Regions from separate parts of the Streptomyces sp. NPDC085927 genome, predicted to be linked through region 3. Evidence: predicted binding sites of a transcription regulator. Region 3 holds the regulator's gene; each other region holds the start of a gene.

Region 1 (4,049 bases), on a different contig from region 3:
CGGTGCGAAGTGCGGCACCTCGCAACGGGGCGGGACACCGGCCCAGGGCGGGTGCGGAGCTACGGCGGGACGGGAGGGAGAAGCCGAGGGAGTCGGCGAAGGGGAGGGGGAACGAGGGGAGGCATAGAAGGTGGAACGGGGGGAGGAGGGGGACCGGAGCGAGGGCTGCCGCAGAGACGATGGAGAGGGCGACGGCGGGAACGGGGGAGGGGACGACGGCGGGAACGACACGGGACCACCACCTGCGACGAGGGATCGGCTTGCGGACCCCACGATGAGGCTTCCCGCCGTTCTCCGCCGGAGCCTGTGGACAGACCACGGCCTGTGGAAAACTCCCTCACCCGACCGTGAACTGCGACCCGGCCGTGAGGTGTGCCCCGGCCGTGAGGTGCGACCCGGCCGTGGGCTGCTGCCCGGCCGGGCGCCGTGACGTGATCATGTGCCACGAGCCCCGCGCCGGCAGCCCTACGGCAGCGCGAAGCCCGGATCCATCCCGCCCAGCGCCGAGGCGCACAGGCAGTCCCGCTCCTCGGTCGCCGGCAGCGCCGCCACCGCGTCGAAGAGCACGTTCCGCAGCCGGTCCACGTTGTCCGCGAACACCCGCAGCACCTCGTCGTGCGAGACGCCCTCGCCGGTCTCGGCGCCGGCGTCGAGGTCGGTGACCAGGGTCAGGGACGTGTAGCAGAGCTCCAGCTCACGGGCGAGTGCCGCCTCGGGGTGGCCGGTCATGCCCACCACCGACCAGCCCTGCGCCTGGTGCCACAAGGACTCGGCGCGGGTGGAGAAGCGCGGCCCCTCGACCACGACCAGCGTGCCGCCGTCCACCGGCTCCCAGTCCCGCCCGCGCGCCGACTTCAGGGCGGCGGCCCGGCCGGTGGGGCAGTAGGGATCGGCCAGCGACACGTGCGCGACGTTCGGGACGGTGCCGTCGGGCCGCGGCAGCCCGTCGAAATAGGTGCCCACCCGGGACTTCGTACGGTCCACGAACTGGTCCGGAACCAGCAGCGTCCCCGGCCCGTACTCGGGCCGCAGCCCCCCCACCGCGCACGGCCCGAGCACCTGGCGCGCGCCGACCGACCTGAGCGCCCACAGGTTGGCCCGGTAGTTGATCCGGTGCGGCGGCAGATGGTGGCCGCGTCCGTGCCGGGGGAGGAAGGCGACCCGCCGGCCGGCCAGTTCACCGAGGAAGAGGGAGTCGCTGGGCGCCCCGTACGGGGTGTCCACCTGGACTTCGGTCACGTCGTCGAGGAAGGAGTAGAAACCGGAGCCGCCGATCACGCCGATCTCGACGTTCGCCTTGTTCGCCATGCTCCGCACCCTAACCGGCCCCGGAAACGCCGAGGACCCCGTCGTCGCACGACGACGGGGTCCCGTAAGGATTCGGCCTCAGGCGGCGGTGCTGCCGGCGGTGCTGCTGGAACTGCCGGACCCGGACGACGAACCGGAGCCCGAACTCGAACCGGAGCCCGAGGAGGACGAGGAAGAAGACGAGGACGAGGAGTCCGAGGAGGAGCTCGTCGACGAACCGGACGTCTTCGACGCCGGCGTGCTGCTCGACGAGGAGCCGCGGCTGTCGTTGCGGTAGAAGCCGGAGCCCTTGAAGACGATGCCGACCGCCGAGAACACCTTCTTCAGGCGCCCCTGGCAGTTCGGGCACTCGGTAAGAGCGTCATCGGTGAACTTCTGCACCGCCTCGAGGCCCTCGCCGCACTCGGTGCACTGGTACTGATAGGTGGGCACTGTCTTCCTCCTGGCACTCTCACTCGATGAGTGCTAACGATCGTCAATGGTAACCCGTGCCGCAAGTGATCGGCGTAACGTACGTCACCCCGCCACGGGCGACGGCCGGAGCGTGACCGTCACGAGGACGGGCCTCCGTCCGTGCTCTGCGCGTGCCCCGGACACGCTTCGCGGCGTGGCTTCCCAGGCGGGAAGCCACGCCCGCGGTGTCGTCACGGCTCCGCGTGCGTGCGCGGACGAACCCGGCGGGGGTCTGCGCGGCGGCCTGCGAGTGCGTCGCATCTCACTGATCGCTGCCCACTGCCCACTGCTCACTGCTCACCGACCACCCATCATTGCTCATTGCTCATTGCTCATTGCTCATTGCTCACTGATCGCGACGTGATCGCGCCGGGCCGCGCCGCGCGTGACCTCGCGGGTCGCCCGGGGCGGTACCAGCCGTGACCGCAGGGCCAGCAGTGTCACCAGGGCGAGCACCGTGCCGCCCATCGGCACCAGGAACCCGGCACCGGACCAGAGGCGGTCCTCCAGTTGCCCGGAGACCGTGACCGCGGCCGCCTGGCCGAGTGCCACCGCGCCGGTCAGCCAGGTGAAGGCCTCGGTGCGGGCACCGGCCGGGACCAGGTCGTCCACCAGGGTGTATCCGGTGATCAGGGCGGGCGCGATGCACATGCCGACCAGGAGGCCGAGCCCGCCGAGGAGCAGCGCCGAGTGGGCGGTCCACAGGGCGGAGGCGGTCACCGCGAGCGCCACGTACCCGATGACCAGGCGCCGCTCGGGAGCGGCCTTCCAGGCGATGGCGCCGCAGGCGATGCCGGAGAGCATGTTTCCCGCGGCGAAGACGCCGTACAGGACGCCGTTCAGTCCGGGTTCGCCGATCGACTCGGTGTACGCGGCCAGTGACACCTGCATACCGCCGAAGACGGACCCGATGCCCAGGAAGATGACGATCAGGACGCGCACTCCGGGGACGCGGAGTGCGGAAACGTGTTCCACGCGCGCGTGCCCGCGGGCGGCCACCTCGGGCTGCGTGCCCTTCTGCGCGGCGAACAGCAGACCGCCGACCAGGGTCAGCGCGGCCTCGGTCATCAGGCCCGCCGCCGGGTCCACGGTCGTGCACAGGGCGGTGGCCAGCAGCGGTCCGACGACGAAGGTCAGCTCGTCGGTGACGGACTCGAAGGCCGCCGCCGTGGTCATCAGCGGGGAGTTCTTGAGCTTCACGCCCCAGCGGGCGCGCACCATGGGCCCGACCTGGGGCACCGAGGCGCCGGTGGGCACAGCGGCGGCGAACAAGGCCCACAGCGGGGCGCCGTTCAGCGCCAGCGCGGTCAGGGTCAGTCCGGCCAGGGTGTGGACCAGGACGCCGGGGACGAGGACGGCGCGCTGTCCGTAGCGGTCGGCGAGCCGGCCGCTGTAGGGCGCGAACACGGCCATGGAGACGCCGGTGACCGCCGCGACGGCGCCGGCCACGCCGTACGAACCGGTGGTGTGCTGCACCAGCAGCACGATGGAGAGGGTGAGCATCGCGAACGGCTGGCGTGCCGCGAAGCCGGGGAGCAGGAACGTCCAGGCGCCGCGCGTGCGCAGCAGTCGGCCGTATCCCGGACGGGAGGTGGCCGCAGAGTCCTTCGACGTGGTGACCGTGGATGCCACGGCCCGTGCCTTTCTGCCGCCTGGTGGCGCGTGGGCCCTGGTGTCGGGCGCGCCGAGAGCTGTCCTCTTGCGCTGACTGCGGTAGATGCCGGTGCCACAGCTCAGGGCGTGCCGGCCGCCATACGGTCGCGCCAGCTCTGCGTCAGGCAGAGTTGGTTCGATCTGGGTACCGTTTGCATGGTACAGGCGGTTCCAGGTATACACAGGCGCCAGGTGCTTGTGACCCTGTGAAAGCGAGCACAGGAAAGCCGCGTCCCTGCGAATGCCGGGTCGTGGCCCGGCCCGGCCCGATTCGGCCCGACCTGCCCCGCACGCCGCAGTGTGGCGAGAGGCGACGTGAAAGGCGGGGCGAACGACACCGGGCGTGACGTTTCAGCCCCCGGCTCCGCCCGCCCGGCCGTCCCCGGGCCGTGCCCCGTCCGTCCCCAGCCAGCCGGCCAGCTTGCCGCCGCGGTCCACCGCGCGGAGGCGGCGTTCGGCGGCGTCCCGGACCGGGTCGGTGGCGACGACGAGGAGTTCGTCCCCGCGCCGCAGCATCGTCGTCGGCCCCGGAACGAACGAGGCGCCCCCGCGCACGACGAGTGTGACGGCCGCCCCCTTCGGCAGCCGCAGTTCGCCGACCTCCACGCCGTGCATCCTCGACCCCTCCGGGATGC
Region 2 (4,049 bases), on a different contig from region 3:
GAGAAGAAGGAAAGGGCGGCCCCGGCCGCGGGACGGGGAGCCGGGCTCATTCTCACCTTCGGCTGCCGTGCGGTCCAAGCGGCGCAGGGCACTGACATTGATACCGGCGTTGACGCATCGATACCGAGTACGAGCACGGGCGCAGCACGGAGGCCCGGCGCCGCTGGGCAGCGGTGCCGGGCCTCCGTGTCTGCTACGGGCGTCTGTTACCGACGTCCGCCGCTATGAGCGGTCGCTCAGTGGGAGTGGCCGTGGCCGTGGCCACCGGCGGCCGGCTCCTCTTCTTCCTTCTTCTCGACGACCAGGGTCTCGGTCGTCAGGAGGAGGGAGGCGATGGAGGCGGCGTTCTCCAGGGCGGAGCGGGTGACCTTGACCGGGTCGATGACGCCGGCCTTGACCAGGTCGCCGTACTCGCCGGTGGCGGCGTTGTAGCCGTTGCCCTTCTCGAGCTCGGCGACCTTGGAGACGATGACGTAGCCCTCGAGGCCGGCGTTCTCGGCGATCCAGCGCAGCGGCTCGACGGCGGCGCGGCGGACGACCGCGACACCGGTGGCCTCGTCGCCGGTCTTGCCGAGGTTGCCCTCGAGGACCTTGACGGCGTGGACGAGCGCGGAGCCACCACCGGAGACGATGCCCTCCTCGACCGCGGCGCGGGTCGCGGAGATGGCGTCCTCCAGGCGGTGCTTCTTCTCCTTCAGCTCCACCTCGGTGGCGGCGCCGACCTTGATGACGCACACGCCGCCGGCGAGCTTCGCGAGGCGCTCCTGGAGCTTCTCGCGGTCCCAGTCGGAGTCCGTGGAATCGATCTCGGCCTTGATCTGGCCGACGCGACCGGTCACGTCCTCCTTCTTGCCGCCGCCGTCGACGAGCGTGGTGTCGTCCTTGGTGACGGTGACGCGGCGGGCGGAGCCCAGCACGTCCAGGCCGACCTGGTCGAGCTTGAGGCCGACCTCCTCGGAGACGACCGTGGCGCCGGTGAGGACGGCCATGTCCTGCAGCATCGCCTTGCGACGGTCACCGAAGCCGGGGGCCTTGACCGCGACGGCGTTGAACGTGCCGCGGATCTTGTTGACGACCAGGGTCGACAGGGCCTCGCCCTCGACGTCCTCGGCGATGATCAGCAGCGGCTTGGAGGAGTTGGCCTGGATGACCTTCTCCAGCAGCGGCAGCAGTTCGGCGATGGAGCCGATCTTGCCCTGCGTGATGAGGATGTACGGGTCGTCCAGGACGGCTTCCATGCGCTCCTGGTCCGTCACGAAGTACGGCGACAGGTAGCCCTTGTCGAAGGCCATGCCCTCGGTGAAGTCCAGCTCCAGGCCGAAGGTGTTGGACTCCTCGACGGTGATGACACCGTCCTTGCCGACCTTGTCCATCGCCTCGGCGATGAGCTCGCCGACCTGCTGGTCCTGGGCGGACAGCCCGGCGACGGCGGCGATGTCGGACTTCTCGTCGATCGGCCGGGCCGAGGCGAGCAGGTCCTCGGAGACGGCGGCGACGGCGGCGTCGATGCCCTTCTTGAGGGCGGCCGGGGAGGCGCCGGCGGCGACGTTGCGCAGGCCTTCGCGGACCAGGGCCTGGGCCAGCACGGTCGCGGTGGTCGTACCGTCACCCGCGATGTCGTTGGTCTTGGTCGCCACCTCCTTGACCAGCTGGGCACCGAGGTTCTCGAACGGGTCCTCGACCTCGACCTCGCGGGCGATCGTGACACCGTCGTTGGTGATGGTGGGGGCGCCGAACTTCTTGTCGATGACGACGTTGCGGCCCCTGGGGCCGATCGTCACCTTCACCGTGTCGGCAAGCTTGTTGACGCCGCGCTCAAGGGCGCGACGGGCGTCCTCGTCGAACTTCAGGATCTTCGCCATGGCAGCGGGAGCCCTCTCGGAAATCTGGGGTGAGAAAACACTGCGCCCCGGGCGCCCGGCTCAGTAAGCGTGTCGGGACCAGGGGCGCAGTTCGGAGCAAATCTGCTACGAGGTGACTTACTTCTCGATGATCGCGAGAACGTCGCGGGCCGAGAGGACGAGGTACTCCTCGCCGTTGTACTTCACCTCGGTGCCGCCGTACTTGCTGTACAGCACGATGTCACCGACGTTCACGTCGAGTTCGACGCGCTTGCCGTCCTCGATGCGGCCGGGGCCGGTGGCCAGGACAACGCCCTCCTGGGGCTTCTCCTTGGCCGTGTCCGGAATGACCAGGCCCGAAGCCGTGGTCTGTTCGGCGTCGAGCGGCTGGACCACGATGCGGTCCTCGAGCGGCTTGATGGCAACCTTGGAGCTGGCGGTCGTCACGATCCGACCTCCCCCTTCGGAGATCTCACGGGGTTAACTGTCTGAGGTGGCGACCAGGTGGATCCGTCGTCGCGGGTGCCGGACCTGCCCGTCGCTGTGTTGGCACTCTCCAGGGGGGAGTGCCAGAACCGAGACTATGACCGCGATTAGCACTCGGTCAAGCGGAGTGCCAATTCACTGCGTGGCGCCGCCGGGATTCTCGGGTACACCGGTCCGAGAATCCGGGCTGTGTTCGAGGGCTCACCCCCAAGCCCTACGAGCGGGGGAGTACCCCCGGAGGGGCTCATTCACCGGACGTAGTCCTCCAGCCTCCCGACCTTCAGTCCCTGCTCCTCCAGCTCGCCCAGCAAACGCGTCGTCCGTTCCGCAAGGGTCAGCGGCGGGGCCTCGCCCGCGGGGACGGAGATGATGTCGCCGGGGGCCAGGCGGTGGGCGCCACGGGTGTACGTGAGGGTGCCGTCGCCCTCCAGGGCGACCCGCCAGAGCACGACCGCCGCGATGCCGCAGTCGGCGGCGGCCCGGAGGGTCGTGGTGTCGTACGTGCCGTAGGGCGGGCGGAACAGGTGGGGGCGGATGCCGAAGCGGGACTTGAGCTTGCGCTGCTGGCCGCAGATCTCGGCGCGCTGACCGGCGTAGGGCAGGCCGCGCAGGGCGGGGTGGTCGAGGGTGTGGTTCTGCAGACTCGCGCCGACCGAGCGCAGCCGGGCGAAGTGGCCGTAGCCGGGCCCGACCACGCTGTCCGTGAGGAACATGCTGACGGGGAGGCGGCGCCGGCGTACGAGGTCGATGAAGCGGGGGTCGCGTTCGGCGCCGTCGTCGTAGGTCAGGAAGACGACCTTGTCCCGGGTGGGGACGTGGTCGACGACGGGCGGGCGGCCGGGAGCGGAGCTGTTCAGCGGGGAGCTGTTCGGAGTGGGGTGGTTCGGAGCGGAGCGCCCGGACGACTGACCCGCACCGTCCCCGGCGCCCTTCCCCACCTCCGCCTCCGCCGCTTCCTCCTCCACCGCCTTCCCCGCCTTCGCCCCGGCCCCTTGAATCGTCGGGCCCGTGCCCGGCTGCGGCCCTGGCGGACCGCAGCCCGCCAGGGCCGCCGGAAGGACGAGGCTCGCCGCCAGGAGAACCGCCGTGGCCGCCCTCCGCCGGATCACAGGTAGTCCTCCAGGCGCCCCACCGCGTATCCCTCGGCCGCGACCTTGTCCAGGAAGCGGCGGATCATGTCGGGCATGGTGCCCTTCCAGGCGTCGCGGCCCCGGAAGTGGGAGAGGACGATGTCGCCGGGGTGCAGTTTCCTGTCCCACTCGCGGTAGTCCCAGCGGTCGACGAAGACCTCCTCGTTCCACAGCGGGGCGTACTCGATGCCGCAAGCCTTCGCCGCGCGCAGGGTGTCCTTGTTGTAATTGCCGAACGGCGGGCGGAAGAGGACGGGGCGGTCGCCGTACCGCTTCTCGATGACGTCCTGCATGCCGCAGATCTCACTCTTCTGGCGGGCGTAGGACAGGCCGGGCAGGTACGGGTGGTTCAGGGTGTGGTTGTGCAGGCCGACGCCCCGGTCCTGCATCTTCTCGAAGTACCCGTAGTCGTCCTTGATGACGTAGTCGCTGAGGAACGCGGTGTACGGGATCTCCAGCTCGCTCATCATGCGCAGGAAGGCGGGGTCCTTCTCGGCGCCGTCGTCGATGGTGAGGAAGACGACCTTCTCCTCGGTGGGGACGGTGGTGAAGACCGGGGGGAGGTCCAGTCTCCGGTGGCCGTCGACCTCGA
Region 3 (4,049 bases):
TGCAGGGCGTGCGCACCGGACTCGTGGGTGGCGAGGAACGCCGTGCCGAGCTGGGCCGCCGAGGCACCGGCCGCGAGGACGGCGGCGATCTGACTGCCGTGCATGATGCCGCCGGCCGCGACGACCGGGATGCCCACGGCCTCCCGCACCTGGCTGACCAGGGACAGCAGTCCGATGCCGGAGCCGTCCGCCTCCGGGTCGTCCCGGTGGGTGCCCTGATGGCCGCCGGCCTCGACGCCCTGCGCGATCACCGCGTCGGCGCCTGCCTCCTCCACGGCCCGCGCCTCGTCGGGGGTGGTGGCGGTGGCCAGCGTGAACGTGCCGGCGCGGCGCAGGGCGTCCAGGACGTCACGGGAGGGCACGCCGAAGTGGAACGACACCACCGGCACCGGGTTGTCGAGCAGGACGGCGAGTTTGGCGTCGTAGCCGTCGTCGCGGCCGCAGTCGGGGTCGCCGAGCTCGGTGGCGTACCAGGGGGCCTCACCGGCCAGCTGGTGGGCGTAGACGCCGACGGCGGCGGGGTCGGGGGTCTCGGGCTGCGGCATGAAGACGTTGACGCCGAAGGCGAGGCCGGTCAGCCCGCGCAGCTGCTTGATCTCCTGGTACATCCCGTCCGCGGTCTTGTACCCGGCCGCCAGGAACCCGAGCCCGCCCGCCTCGGACACGGCCGCGGCGAGCTGCGGCACGGCGACTCCGCCCGCCATCGGGGCCTGCACCACGGGGTGCCGGAGGAGATCGGTGAGGGCCAAGGACATGACGGCATGTTGCCACGTCCTTCGGACATCTCCGAATTGGATCGAGGTGGATCAGAGGTGGCCGAAGGCAGGTCGAAAGCGGGTCGGAGAGGGACCGGAGAGGGATCGGGGGATCGACGAAGGGCCGGAAACGGCGCGGCATCGGATCCGACGGCCCTGCCCTTGGCACGGCCCGCTTCCGGGAGGGCACCGCGGGGACCTCGTCCGGTCCCCGCGGAAAAGCACCTGTCAGTGCCCGTCGCCCCTACCCGTCAGCGCCCGTTGAAGGCGTCCTTCAGCCGGGAGAACAGGCCCTGCTGGCCCGGCTGGAACTGGCCCAGCGGGCGCTCCTCGCCGCGGAGCTTGGCGAGTTCGCGCAGCAGACGCTCCTGTTCGACGTCGAGCTTGCCCGGGGTCTGCACCTCGACGTGCACGATGAGGTCGCCCCGGCCGCCGCCGCGCAGATGCGTGACGCCCCGGCCGTGCAGCGGGATCGACTGGCCGGACTGGGTGCCGGGCCGGATGTCGACCTCCTCCATTCCGTCCAGCGTCTCCAGCGGCACTTTGGTGCCGAGGGCGGCCGCCGTCATCGGGAGGGTGACCGTGCAGTGCAGGTCGTCGCCGCGCCGCTGGAAGGTGCTGTGCGGCAGCTCGTGGATCTCGACGTACAGGTCGCCGGCGGGACCGCCGCCGGGGCCGACCTCGCCCTCGCCCGCCAGCTGGATCCGCGTGCCGTTGTCCACACCGGCCGGGATCTTCACCGTCAGGGTGCGGCGGGAACGGATCCGTCCGTCGCCCGCGCACTCCGGGCACGGGTTCGGGACGACGGTGCCGAATCCCTGGCACTGCGGGCAGGGGCGCGAGGTCATGACCTGGCCCAGGAAGGACCGCGTGACCTGCGAGACCTCGCCCCGGCCGCGGCACATGTCACAGGTCTGCGCGGTGGTGCCGGGGGCGGCGCCCTCGCCGCTGCAGGTGGTGCAGACGACCGCCGTGTCGACCTGGATGTCCTTGGTCGTGCCGAACGCGGCCTCGTCCAGCTCGACTTCGAGGCGGATCATCGCGTCCTGGCCGCGGCGGGTGCGCGAGCGCGGACCGCGCTGCGACGCCGTGCCGAAGAACGCGTCCATGATGTCGGAGAAGTTCCCGAAGCCGCCCGCGCCGAAGCCGCCCGCGCCACCGCCGCCGGACTGCTGGAGCGGGTCGCCGCCGAGGTCGTAGACCTGCTTCTTCTGCGGGTCCGACAGCACCTCGTAGGCGGCGTTGATCTCCTTGAACCGCTCCTGCGTCTTCGGATCCGGGTTGACGTCCGGATGCAGCTCGCGGGCGAGTCGCCGGAAGGCCTTCTTGATCTCTTCCTGCGACGCGTCCCGGCGTACGCCGAGTACGGCGTAATAGTCGGTGGCCACTTACGACTCCGCCAGGATCTGTCCGACGTACCGTGCCACTGCTCGTACCGCTCCCATCGTTCCCGGGTAATCCATGCGTGTCGGTCCGACCACGCCGAGCTTGGCAACCGCCTCGCCGCCCGAACCGTAGCCCACCGACACGACGGACGTGGAGTTGAGTCCCTCGTGGGCGTTCTCATGACCGATACGGACGGTCACGCCCGGATCCTTCGCCTCTCCGAGCAGCTTGAGGAGCACGACCTGCTCCTCGAGCGCCTCCAGAACAGGCCGGATCACCAAGGGAAAGTCATGCCCGAAGCGGGTCAGATTGGCGGTGCCGCCGATCATCAGCCGCTCCTCGTTCTCCTCGACCAGCGTCTCCAGGAGAGTGGAGAGCACGGTCGAGACCGTACCGCGTTCCTCGGGGTCGAAACCCTCGGGGAGGTCCTCGACGAGGGATGGTACGTCGGTGAAACGGCGGCCCGCGACACGGCTGTTGAGCCGCGCCCGCAGATCCGCCAGGGTCGCCTCGCCGACCGGCGCCGGGCAGTCGACCATGCGCTGCTCGACCCGCCCGGTGTCCGTGATCAGCACCAGCATGGCGCGTGCGGGCGCCATCGGGAGCAGCTCCACGTGCCGCACGGTCGAACGGGTCAGCGACGGGTACTGCACGACGGCGACCTGCCGGGTGAGCTGCGCGAGCAGCCGCACCGTGCGGGCCACGACGTCGTCCAGGTCGACGGCACCCTCGAGGAAGTTCTGGATGGCGCGCCGCTCGGGCGCGGTCATCGGTTTGACGCCGGCGAGCTTGTCCACGAAGAGCCGGTAGCCCTTGTCGGTGGGGATGCGCCCGGCGCTGGTGTGCGGCTGGGCGATGAAGCCCTCGTCCTCCAGGGCCGCCATGTCGTTGCGCACGGTGGCCGGGGAGACGCCCAGGTTGTGCCGCTCGGTGAGGGCCTTGGAGCCGACGGGCTCCTCGGTGCCGACGTAGTCCTGGACGATGGCGCGCAGCACCTGGAGCCTGCGTTCACTGAGCATCACGCACACCTCCAGAAGCCGTCCGTCCGGTATCTTCCCTGGCACTCTTCGCACGCGAGTGCCAGTCTCCCCGCCCAGTGTACGGCCGGGGGGTACTCCTCGGGCAAGGCCGGTCCCACGCTGTCGCGCGGCGAAAGCCGTAGGCCGTTAGCGTCGCGGTATGACGGTGGCTTGGGAAGAGTCGGGGTGGGAACGGCTGGCGCCGGGAGTGGGGCGGTGCCGGCTTCCGGTGTGGGACTGCACGGCGGGGCTCGTGGTCGGCGCGGACGCGGTGCTGCTCGTGGACGCCGGTTCCTCCCTGCGCGAGGGCGCGCGGTTGCGGACCGAGGCGCAGGCGCTCGCCGGGCGGCGTGTGACGCATCTCGCGCTCACCCACTCCCACTTCGACCATGTGCTGGGGGCGGCGGTGTTCGCGGGCGCGGAGGTGTTCGGCGCGGTGGGCCTGGACACGGTGCTGGCGCGCGGGCACGAGGAACTGCGCGCGGACGCGGAGCGCCACGGTCTGGACACGCGGAAGGCCCAGGAGGCGGTGGACGCGCTGGTCACGCCCCGGCACACGGTGGCCGGCGAGTGGACGCTCGACCTGGGCGGCGGACGGCGGGCACTCCTCGCGAACATGGGCCCGGGGCACACGGCGCACGACCTCGCGGTGCTGGTGCCCGGCGACCCGGGGGTGGTGTTCTGCGGCGATCTGGTGGAGGAGTCCGGCGAACCGCAGGCGGGCCCGGACGCCGTGCCGTCGCAGTGGCCGGGCGCCCTGGACCGGCTGTTGGCCCTGGGCGGCGAGGACGCGGTGTACGTTCCCGGCCACGGCGCGGTGGTGGACGCGGCGTTCGTACGGGCCCAGCGCGACGCCCTCGCGGCTCGTGTCGGCGTGTCGGGCTGAACC
Region 4 (4,049 bases), on a different contig from region 3:
GCGCTCCTTGAGCTCGACCTCGGTGGCGGCACCGGCCTTGATGACCGCGACACCGCCGGCGAGCTTCGCCAGGCGCTCCTGCAGCTTCTCGCGGTCGTAGTCCGAGTCGCTGTTCTCGATCTCGGCGCGGATCTGGTTCACGCGGCCCTGGACCTGGTCGGCCGAGCCGGCACCGTCGACGATGGTGGTCTCGTCCTTGGTGATGACGACCTTGCGGGCCCGGCCCAGGAGATCGACCGTGGCGTTCTCCAGCTTGAGGCCGACCTCCTCGGAGATGACCTCGCCGCCCGTGAGGATGGCGATGTCGCCGAGCATGGCCTTGCGGCGGTCGCCGAAGCCCGGGGCCTTGACCGCGACGGACTTGAAGGTGCCGCGGATCTTGTTGACGACCAGGGTCGACAGGGCCTCGCCCTCGACGTCCTCGGCGATGATCAGCAGCGGCTTGCCCGACTGCATGACCTTCTCCAGGAGCGGCAGCAGGTCCTTGACGTTGCCGATCTTGGAGTTGGCGATCAGGATGTACGGGTCGTCGAGCGACGCCTCCATACGCTCCATGTCGGTGGCGAAGTACGCCGAGATGTAGCCCTTGTCGAAGCGCATACCCTCGGTGAGCTCCAGCTCCAGACCGAAGGTCTGGGACTCCTCGACGGTGATGACGCCTTCCTTGCCGACCTTGTCCATGGCCTCGGCGATGAGCTCGCCGATCTGGGTGTCGGCGGCGGAGATGGAGGCCGTGGAGGCGATCTGCTCCTTGGTCTCGACGTCCTTCGCCTGCTCCAGCAGGGCACCGGAGACGGCCTCGACGGCCTTCTCGATACCGCGCTTGAGGGCCATCGGGTTGGCGCCGGCGGCTACGTTGCGCAGGCCCTCCTTGACCAGGGCCTGGGCGAGAACGGTCGCGGTGGTCGTACCGTCACCGGCGACGTCGTCCGTCTTCTTGGCGACTTCCTTGACCAGCTCGGCGCCGATCTTCTCGTACGGGTCCTCGAGCTCGATCTCCTTGGCGATGGACACACCATCGTTGGTGATCGTGGGGGCGCCCCACTTCTTCTCGAGGACGACGTTGCGGCCCTTGGGGCCGAGCGTCACCTTGACGGCGTCCGCGAGCTGGTTCATGCCGCGCTCGAGGCCGCGCCGCGCCTCCTCGTCGAACGCGATGATCTTGGCCATGTGAAGTGGTCCCTCCAGGACTGGGGGTGATGACTCCAGGACCGCGCCCGCGCCCGCGACGGACGGCTCACAGACCCGGCGGTTCCCTGCTCCACCGGTCCTGCGGGCCTCACCGACCCGGTCCTTACGTTGTCACTCTCACCTTCAGAGTGCTAACGCAATGATTAGCACTCGACCCATGCGAGTGCAAGCGCCTTCGAGGATCGGCGGCCGACTCAGCCACCCGCGAACACCCGGACAAGGCGGACAGGAGGACGGGGCAGGGGGCGGAGCGGGGGACGGAACAGGGGACAGGGGCGGGGGGCAGGGCGGGCAAGCGGAGCAGGGGAAGGGCGCACCCCCGGGCCTCCGGGGCAAGCGGCGGGACGGGTCCCGGGCAAGGCGAAGGGCTCGCGCCCCGGGGTGACCCCGGAGACACGAGCCCTTCACTGGCAGGAAAATTCTCGTGGTTGCTGGTAACGCGTTCAGGCGGTGACGCGAACCATGTCGGCCTGCGGGCCTTTCTGGCCCTGCGAGATCTCGAATTCGACCCGCTGGCCCTCTTCAAGGGTGCGGTAGCCGTCCATCTGGATCGCGCTGTAGTGGACGAAAACATCCGCACCACCGTCGACCGCGATGAAGCCGTATCCCTTCTCCGCGTTGAACCACTTGACGGTGCCCTGAGCCATGCCTAACTCCCCTATTACTGGCCCTTGCACAGATCCGCACTTCGCGGATCCGGGTCAGACCTCACTCCCCAAACGGTTGGGGGCGTGCGCCGGAACGCGTCGACCGCGGCTGAATGTATCTGCCCAACTGCCCTCTGCAACAGGTCAATCGGACGAGAAATCTCGACGTCGCCGGTCCGGAATGTGACGGTAATTCGTCCGATTTCAGGGCAAGTCAGACCGGGCAAACGCCGCAAAAGCCGCAGAAAGGGCCCAGACTTTGGCTACATCCAGTCGGGCGGGCGGCAGGAATTAATGGTTCCCGAGGGGGAAATCAGGGCCGTGTTCCCCGACTCTATCGCGTTCAACCCCATGGAATTGCCCCCTCCGCTTCTCTCACGGAGGGGGCAATCCGGTGAACGCTCAGTAAGCGTGATTACCGATGGTAATGATCAGCCGCCGGCGACGGCCGGGATGATCGACACACCCGCGCCGTGCGGGGTCGCGGTCTGAAGGCCCTGCTCGAAGCGGACGTCGTCGTCGTTGACGTAGACGTTGACGAAGCGGCGCAGCCTGCCCTGGTCGTCGAGGACCCGGGCGGCGATCCCGGTGTGGTTCTTCTCCAGGTCGGCGATGACGTCGCCGAGCGTGGCACCCTCGGCGCCGACCTCGGCCCTGCCGCCGGTGTAGGTGCGCAGGATGGTGGGGATGCGAACGGTCACGCTCATGCGAGGCCAGCCTCTCGGAAGGAGTCCAGGTTCGGGCGGATGGTCGCGGTCAGGCCGGTGTCGGCCACCGCGTCCAGCGTCTTGAGACCGTCGCCGGTGTTGAGCACGACGGTGGTCAGGGCCGGGTCCAGGTCGCCGTTCTCGATCAGCTTCTTCGTGACGCCGACGGTCACGCCGCCCGCGGTCTCGGCGAAGATGCCCTCGGTCCGGGCGAGCAGCCGGATGGCCTCCACGACCTGCTCGTCCGTCACGTCCTCCACCGCGCCGCCGGTGCGGCGCGCGATGTCCAGGACGTACGGGCCGTCGGCGGGGTTGCCGATGGCGAGCGACTTGGCGATGGTCTTCGGCTTCTGCGGCCGGACGACGTCGTGGCCCGCCTTGTACGCGGCCGACACCGGCGAGCAGCCCTCCGCCTGGGCGCCGAAGATCTTGTACGGCCTGTCCTCGACGAGGCCGAGCTCGATCAGCTCCCGCAGCCCCTTGTCGATCTTCGTGAGCTGTGAGCCGGAGGCGATGGGGACGACGATCTGGTCGGGCAGCCGCCAGCCGAGCTGCTCGCAGATCTCGTACGCGAGGGTCTTGGAGCCCTCGGCGTAGTACGGCCGCAGGTTGACGTTGACGAAGCCCCAGCCCTCGCCGGCCGGGTCGCCGATCAGCTCGGAGCAGAAGCGGTTCACGTCGTCGTAGTTGCCCTCGATGCCGACGAGCTCCCCGCCGTAGACGGCGGCCATGACGACCTTGCCCTGCTCCAGGTCGTGCGGGATGAACACGCAGGAGCGCAGTCCGGCGCGGGCGGCGGCGGCGCCGACAGCACCGGCGAGGTTGCCCGTGGAGGAGCAGGAGAGGGTGGTGAAGCCGAAGGCGCGGGCGGCCTCCAGGGCCTGGGCGACGACCCGGTCCTTGAAGGAGTGCGTCGGGTTGCCGGAGTCGTCCTTGACGTACAGGCCGCCGGTGACGCCGAGTTCGCGGGCGAGGTTGTCGGCCTGGACGAGCTTGGTCCAGCCGGGGTTGATGTTCGGCTTGGTCGCCACGTCGGCGGGGACGGGCAGCAGGGGCGCGTAACGCCAGATGTTCGCGGGGCCCGCTTCGATGCGCCGCCGCAGTTCCTCGGTGTCGTGGTCCGAGAAGTCGTAGGCGATCTCCAGCGGGCCGAAACACTCCTGGCAGGCGAAGACCGGACCGAGCGGTACGCGGTGGCCGCACTCGCGGCAGGACAGCGCGGCGGCGGGGCCGAGATCGACGGAGGGCGTGGCGGATCCGGCAGCGGATTCCGTAGTGCTTTCGGCAGTCTGCACAGCCATGTGAGGCGAGGCCCTTTCTCCTCATCTTCCTCACGACGCATCTCGCCGTGAGACGGATTTGGCACCTTCCCTAGCCGGGAGCCTCGCGAGGACGATCAGCGACGCGATCCACCGCGCCGGGCGGTGAACGCCGCAATGCGCTGTGATCGTCGATCGACGGTGATCTACGAGAACCGGCTGGAGGGTTGCCGGGGCTTCATCGG

Evidence for each region. Region 3 encodes HrcA, which represses chaperone genes, less so after heat shock. Its sites were predicted from a motif close to TTNGCACTCNGNNNNNCNGAGTGCNAA; they were not measured.
Region 1: ACIF80_RS10910 (FmdB family zinc ribbon protein) is a predicted target of HrcA. The motif match lies at 1,751-1,777, and genes of this name have one in related genera.
Region 2: groES (co-chaperone GroES) is a predicted target of HrcA. The motif match lies at 2,435-2,461, and genes of this name have one in related genera.
Region 4: groL (chaperonin GroEL) is a predicted target of HrcA. The motif match lies at 1,335-1,361, and genes of this name have one in related genera.

The regions. Positions count from the first base shown of each region.
Region 1 is NZ_JBITSN010000003.1:402,238-406,286, forward strand. Features, by position in the region: gene ACIF80_RS10900 (hypothetical protein) at 1-18, opposite strand, end outside; gene ACIF80_RS10905 (S-methyl-5'-thioadenosine phosphorylase) at 466-1,308, opposite strand; gene ACIF80_RS10910 (FmdB family zinc ribbon protein) at 1,387-1,740, opposite strand; gene ACIF80_RS10915 (MFS transporter) at 2,101-3,393, opposite strand; gene ACIF80_RS10920 (potassium/proton antiporter) at 3,766-4,049, opposite strand, start outside.
Region 2 is NZ_JBITSN010000001.1:735,190-739,238, forward strand. Features, by position in the region: gene groL (chaperonin GroEL) at 237-1,862, opposite strand; gene groES (co-chaperone GroES) at 1,980-2,288, opposite strand; gene ACIF80_RS03310 (polysaccharide deacetylase family protein) at 2,576-3,433, opposite strand; gene ACIF80_RS03315 (polysaccharide deacetylase family protein) at 3,433-4,049, opposite strand, start outside.
Region 3 is NZ_JBITSN010000002.1:25,472-29,520, reverse strand. Features, by position in the region: gene ACIF80_RS05060 (nitronate monooxygenase) at 1-755, opposite strand, end outside; gene dnaJ (molecular chaperone DnaJ) at 1,007-2,143, opposite strand; gene hrcA (heat-inducible transcriptional repressor HrcA) at 2,144-3,160, opposite strand; gene ACIF80_RS05045 (MBL fold metallo-hydrolase) at 3,321-4,046, shown strand.
Region 4 is NZ_JBITSN010000003.1:162,376-166,424, reverse strand. Features, by position in the region: gene groL (chaperonin GroEL) at 1-1,170, opposite strand, end outside; gene ACIF80_RS09785 (cold-shock protein) at 1,635-1,838, opposite strand; gene ACIF80_RS09780 (MoaD/ThiS family protein) at 2,270-2,545, opposite strand; gene thrC (threonine synthase) at 2,542-3,846, opposite strand; SAM riboswitch class I at 3,865-4,049, opposite strand, start outside.